DNA from 2 places in the Paraburkholderia edwinii genome. Region 1 is predicted to be linked to the other one. Evidence: riboswitches for the same ligand, from Rfam matches in the RefSeq annotation. Region 1 holds a riboswitch; the other holds the start of a gene.
The links. Region 1 has a riboswitch for thiamine pyrophosphate ahead of thiC (phosphomethylpyrimidine synthase ThiC). Riboswitches for the same ligand answer to the same signal wherever they lie in the genome.

Region 1 (3,409 bases):
TAATACGCGTTGAACGGGAACGGGCGCGTGATCTGCGCTTCCGTATAAGTCGGCGCGAGCTGCGTCGGGCTGAACAGCAACGCCTGCGCGCTGTCGTTGAGCCGCGATACCGCGGTGAGAAACTTGTTGACCGATTCGTCGTCGGTCAGCGAACAGCCGGTCAGCATCGACAGACCGCCCAAGGTCAGCAACTGCTTGCCGAAGAGGCGCCGCGACGGCATGGCGAGTTCGCGCTGCGCGTCCTGCAGGATCGATTGACGGTCGAGTTTATGGGCCGGTTTGAGTTTGTCGTTCATCGCGTTCTCCTTACCGGCCACGCAGCATGGCGATCAGCGAGCGCGGCACGAGCGCCACCATCGCGAGGTGCACGGCGATAAACGCCGCCATCAGCGCCATCGCACAGAAGTGCACGACGCGTGCGTTGTCGTAGCCGCCCATCAGTTCGCGCAACAGCGGAAACTGCACCGACTTCCAGATTGCGAGGCCCGACAGCACGAGCACGATCAGATCGCAGATCACGAACAGATACGCGAACTTCTGCACCGCGTTGTAATGCGAGAGGTCCGCGTGCGACAGCTTGCCGGTCAGCGCCGCGAAAAAGTCACGCAGAATCGCGCGCGGCGACAGCGGAAAGAACTTGCGAGCGAAGCGCCCGCTTGCGAGGTTCAGCGCGAGATAGACGATGCCGTTGAACACGAGCAGCCACATCCCCGCGAAATGCCATTGCAGCGCACCGCCGAGCCAGCCGCCCAAGGTGAGGTTCGGCGGAATCTCGAAGCCGTGAAACACCGGCGACGCGTCGTAGATGCGCCAGCCCGACAGCATCATGACGATCGCGGCGATCGCATTGAGCCAGTGCCCGACCCGCACCCAGAGCGGATGAATCGTGCGCGAACCGGCAGCAGGCGGCGGCGCGGCGTGGCTATCGCCTTGGGGATGCGTGTCGCCGGGGCGGACGACAAGCTTCGCGTAAGGTTGCATGGCAGACTCCGTTATTCAGATCTGCACGTTTGTCGCCACCCCGCCGCCGATATGACAGCCGCATCCATAATTTTTTTGCCGACAAATTCCTGTCAAAGAAATTTGCCCAAAGCGGTGCCAAAAGCTTTGCCAAACGAGGCCAAGCCAGGTTATCTTGTCCGCTGCTAACGCGGGGGTCCTGCGTTACGCATCGTTGTCCGCCGATTTCAGATCGAGCCTGCTCGACGGTCGGCAGCCAATATCGCGTAGCGTGGGTGAGAAATACCCTTTGAACCTGATCTGGATAATGCCAGCGCAGGGAAGCGTTCGGGTTCCGCCACATTAAGCTGCAAGCCTCTCGCGAACCCGTCCCACTTCCTCTCGTCTCCCGTGTAGCGCAACCAGAAAGCGGTCCGCCACAGGAGAGCCACGTGAACGCCAACCCGAAGTTCATTTCCGCCGAAGCGCATGTCGATGCAGCTGCCGTCGAGCCGCTGCCGAATTCGCGCAAGGTTTACGTCACCGGGTCGCAGCCCGATATTCGCGTGCCGATGCGCGAGATCACGCAAGCCGATACGCCGACCGGCTTCGGCGGCGAGAAGAATCCGCCGATCTATGTCTACGACACGTCGGGCCCGTACACGGACCCCGACGCGCGCATCGATATCCGCGCCGGCCTGCCCGCGCTGCGCCAGCGCTGGATCGAAGCGCGCGGCGACACCGTGTCGCTCGACGGCCTGTCGAGCGATTACGGTCGCGAACGCGCAGCCGACCCGGCCACCGCGCAATTGCGCTTCCCGGGCCTGCACCGCACGCCGCGCCGCGCCGTAGCCGGCGCGAACGTGTCGCAAATGCACTATGCGAAGAAAGGCATTGTCACGCCCGAAATGGAGTACATCGCGATTCGCGAAAACCAGCGGCGTGCCGAATACCTCGAAAGCCTGCGCACGAGCGGCCCGAACGGGGCCAAGCTCGCCGCGATGATGGGCCGCCAGCATCCGGGCCAGGCGTTCGGCGCAACCGCATTCGGCGCAGCGGCGCCCGGCGCAAATGCGCTGAAGGAAATCACGCCCGAGTTTGTGCGCGAGGAAGTCGCGCGCGGCCGCGCAATCATTCCAGCCAACATCAATCACCCGGAAAGCGAGCCGATGATCATCGGCCGCAACTTCCTTGTGAAGATCAACGCGAACATCGGCAATTCGGCCGTCACGTCGTCGATCGGCGAGGAAGTCGACAAGATGACCTGGGCGATCCGCTGGGGCGGCGACACGGTCATGGACCTGTCGACCGGCAAGCACATTCATGAAACGCGTGAATGGATCATCCGCAATAGCCCGGTGCCGATCGGCACGGTACCGATCTATCAGGCCCTCGAGAAGGTGAACGGCAAAGCCGAGGATCTGACGTGGGAAATTTTCCGCGACACGCTGATCGAGCAGGCCGAACAGGGCGTCGACTACTTCACGATTCACGCGGGCGTGCGCCTGCAATACGTGCCGCTCACCGCGAACCGGATGACGGGCATCGTGTCGCGCGGCGGCTCGATCATGGCGAAGTGGTGTCTCGCGCATCATCGCGAGTCGTTCCTCTATGAGCACTTCGAGGACATCTGCGAAATCATGAAGGCGTACGACGTGAGCTTCTCGCTCGGCGACGGCCTGCGTCCCGGCTCGATCTACGACGCCAACGACGAAGCGCAACTCGGCGAACTGAAGACGCTCGGCGAGCTCACCCAGATCGCGTGGAAGCACGACGTGCAAGTGATGATCGAAGGCCCGGGCCATGTGCCGATGCAGTTGATCAAGGAGAATATGGACCTGCAGCTGGAATGGTGCGACGAAGCGCCGTTCTACACGCTCGGGCCGCTCACGACCGACATCGCGCCGGGCTACGATCACATCACGTCGGGTATCGGCGCCGCGATGATCGGCTGGTTCGGCACCGCGATGCTCTGCTACGTGACGCCGAAGGAACACCTCGGCTTGCCGAACAAGGACGACGTGAAGGAAGGCATCATCACGTACAAGCTTGCGGCGCACGCGGCCGATCTGGCAAAGGGTCATCCGGGCGCGCAGGTGCGCGATAACGCGCTCTCGAAGGCGCGCTTCGAATTCCGCTGGGAAGATCAGTTCAACCTCGGCCTCGATCCGGACAAGGCGCGCGAATTCCACGACGAAACGCTGCCGAAAGATTCCGCCAAAGTTGCACACTTCTGCTCGATGTGCGGACCGCACTTCTGCTCGATGAAAATCACGCAGGACGTGCGTGAGTTCGCCGCGCAACAGGGTGTGAGCGACGACGAAGCGCTGCGCAAAGGCATGGAAGTGAAGGCCGTCGAGTTTGTGAAGAGCGGCGCCGAGATTTATCAGCGGCAGTAAAAAGCACCTCTTTCAGGCCTTAACGCATTCGCGTGCGCAATCTTTGCGTGACGCGGTGCGATACAAAGCCC
Region 2 (3,409 bases), 2.4 Mb from region 1:
GCGCGACGAAGTCGCCGTTCAGCGCGACCGCGAACGGCGGCTGCGCGCCGAACGCGGCGAGCGCATCGGCGACGGTCGCGCCTTCCGGCAACGACAGCGGCTTCTGGTTGATTTGAATGTCCATAATCGTGTGTCTCAATGTTTGTTTAAGCGCCGGTCTCTCGAGCCTGTTCACGCGGACTCGCGCACGGCGTCGCGCGACTTCGGATGATCGACGTGGAACAGCTCGTTCCAGTGCGCCTGCAAACGCCAGCCGGCGAATGCGTCGAGGTCGGCGATAGCGCCATCGGCAAGCGCGAGCGCGAAGCGGACTGCCTCATCCGCGACTTCCGGCGCGATCATGTAACCATGACGGTAGAGGCCGTTCACGCGCAGCGTCTGCGCACCGTCCCAGACGATGGCCGGACGATGGTCCGGCAGCGTCGGCCGGCACTGCGAGTTCAGCTCCAGAATGCGCGCCTCGCCGAAGCCCGGATGCACGGAAAACGCAGCGCTGAGCAGTTCGAGCGCCGAACGCACGCTGACCGGCGACATATCCTCGCCTTCCACTTCGGTCGCGCCGATCACGTACAGATCGTTCTGCTTCGGCGCGATATACAGCGGGTAGCGCGGATGCAGCAGCCGTACCGGACGCGCAAGTCCGATGCCCGGCGCGTGCACGCGCGCGACTTCGCCGCGGATGCCGCGCAGCGTCGGCAACACCGGTTTCGCGCCGAGCCCGCGGCAATCGATCGTGATGCGCGCGGCGGGCAGTTCGCGGTCGTCGATCGCCGTGTTCCAGTGCGTCTCGACGCCGCGCTCCGCGAGCCCCGCGGCCAGCGCGGCCAGCACCTGCCGGTTATCGAGCTGTCCTTCGTGCGGCAGCAGCCAGCCTTGCGTAAAGCGGCCCGCAAGCGCCGGCTCGGCCGCATTGATCTGCGCACCCGACAGCGAGAACAAACCGCCTTCGAGCAGTTCCGCCGGCGCATTCGCGCGTAGCCGCCGCTCGAACAGCGGCGCCTCGCTGCGATCGCCGTGATGCCACACGACGAGCGTGCCGTTACGCTGAAAAAACACCGGCTCCGGCAGTTCGGCGATGATGCGCGGCCAGCTGTCGAGCGACGCGGCGCCAAGGCGCGTGATCAGCAACTCCGCGCTTGCGGCTTCGGCAAGCGGCGCGAGCATCGCGGCCGCAACCCAGGCGGCCGATTGCGTGCCGGCCGCGTCGCCGCGCTCGTATAGCGCGACGCGGCGCCCTGCGCCGGCAAGTCGCCAGGCGACGAGCCGTCCGCAGAGACCGCCGCCGATCACAGCGAAATCGGGCACCTCGCCACGCTGGACGCCAGCCTGTGCCCGAACGGGCGCACCGACCCGCGCAGCGGATTGCTCACGCGCCGTCATGTCGCCTGCTCCTTGCGCGGCGCAGCAAACCACCACGCGACGCGTCGAGCGCCATGCGGACAAGCGGGACAGAGAACTGAAGATTGAGCGGTCATCGGATCCTTTCCGTACGGCAACAAAACGCACGTACCCAAGGACGAAACACGCGGAGGCGGCTGCGGATGCAGAGGCAGGAGAACCCGCCGGGCAGCAACCTTCAGAATGAAAGGCAGCGCGGCAGGAAACGAAAGACTTCGAAACTTCCCGCGCCGGTATTACCCGGATCGGGTGCGAAGGGTCTCTCTCAGCCTCGCCGCGACGTGTATCCGCGCCAAAGCACCCCTGTTTCGTCGAGGTCATTAGACCATAAAAGGCTCGTCGCGAAAACCCGAGGGATTACGGGCCTGTCTACGTGGGCAGCGGACGTATGCGATGCGGCACCACGCCGGCGCGCTGCCAGCGCGCAAAAAACCCATCCGCGATTCGACGCGCGAGACCATGCGCGAGCCGATGGACAAGGCTGAGTGCGGCCCGGCAAATTCAATATGAGCCATCCTGGCGCCTCTGACATAATGCGCGACACGCAGTCGGTATTGAGAGCGGACAGCGGGACCGAAACCCGGGCCCGGCCGTTCTGGCCACTACTCCGCCCGAGGACCGATGCACGTTATCGGGCACACCCCGGGCATTCCCATTAAGCTCCGGTTAAGCCGCGGCCGCGACAATCGCGCCTCGATGGACTACCGGCGAACGCGTCGCTCTACGCCACCCGTGCGGCCCCCGCGCATCGCGACGAGTTGCTTCACCCAACGCCGTTTCAAAGGACAGATATGGCCGAAAACCCGAACAGCTCCGCGGACATCACCGCGTGGGGTCTCATCAAGCCCTACTGGGTGTCCGAGGACCGATGGCGCGCATGGGGCCTGCTCGTGATCGTCATCGCGATGAATATGACGATGGTGGCCGCCAACGTCTGGTTCAACCGCTGGCAAGGCATCTTCTTCGATGCGATCCAGCAATACAATTACCCCGTTTTCAAGCATTCGCTGCTGCAGTTCACGGTCATCGCGCTCGCGCTGATTCTGCTCGGTTCCTATCGCACGTACTTTCGCCAGATGCTCGAATTCCGCTGGCGGCAGTGGCTCACCACAAAGTATCTGAACGAATGGCTCGGCGACGATGCGTACTACCGCATCGAGCGCGACCGTCTCGCCGACAACCCCGACCAGCGGGTTTCCGCCGACCTGCAAGGCCTCGCGAGCACGACGCTGAACCTGTCGCTCGGGCTGCTGTCGACCACCGTCACGCTGTTCTCGTTCATCGTGATCCTGTGGAATCTGTCCGGTTCGCTCGCGTTTCACATGTTCGGCACTGAAATCTCGATTCCCGGATACATGGTGTGGGTCGCGCTGATCTACGCGGCGATCGGTTCGTGGATCACGCACAAGGTGAACCACCCGCTCGTGTCGATCAACTACCAGCAGCAGCGCGTCGAAGCGGACTTCCGTTTTTCGTTGATCCGCATTCGCGAAAACGCCGATCAGATCGCGCTCTATCAGGGTGAAGCGGCCGAAGAGAAATCGCTGCAGGGCGTGTTCGGTCACATTCGCGACAACTGGCGGCTCGTCATGCGCTTCACGCGGCGGCTCTCGATTGTCGTGATCAGCTATTCGCAGCTCGCGATCGTGTTTCCGTATATCGCGGCCGCGCCGAAGTATTTTACGAAGTCGATTACGTTCGGCGTCTATCAGCAGGTGACGAGCGCGTTCGGCACAGTCAGCGATTCGTTCTCGTGGTTTATCAACAATTACGATTCGCTCGCCGAATGGCGCGCTACCGTCAACCGTCTGCGGGAATTCCATCGCGTGATGAAAGACCAGCATCTGCATGAGTCGGTGGTGGGCGGCACCGCACACGGCGGCATCAACACGCATCTGACCGACACGCAGTTGCTCGACGTGAAGGACCTCATGCTGAAGCGTCCGGACGGGCAACCGATCGCGTCGATTGGCTCGTTCCGGATCGCACCGAAATCGCGCTGGCTCGTGCG

Region 2: linked by a shared signal. The riboswitch ahead of KZJ38_RS03240 (FAD-dependent oxidoreductase) and the one ahead of thiC (phosphomethylpyrimidine synthase ThiC) in region 1 are both predicted to bind thiamine pyrophosphate.

The regions. Positions count from the first base shown of each region.
Region 1 covers NZ_CP080095.1:3,287,828-3,291,236, forward strand. Annotated here, with positions in the region: gene KZJ38_RS14525 (molybdopterin-dependent oxidoreductase) at 1-296, opposite strand, end outside; gene KZJ38_RS14530 (cytochrome b/b6 domain-containing protein) at 307-981, opposite strand; TPP riboswitch at 1,143-1,300, shown strand; gene thiC (phosphomethylpyrimidine synthase ThiC) at 1,392-3,338, shown strand.
Region 2 covers NZ_CP080095.1:740,196-743,604, reverse strand. Annotated here, with positions in the region: gene thiS (sulfur carrier protein ThiS) at 1-124, opposite strand, end outside; gene KZJ38_RS03240 (FAD-dependent oxidoreductase) at 172-1,380, opposite strand; TPP riboswitch at 1,604-1,713, opposite strand; gene KZJ38_RS03235 (ABC transporter ATP-binding protein/permease) at 2,190-3,409, shown strand, end outside.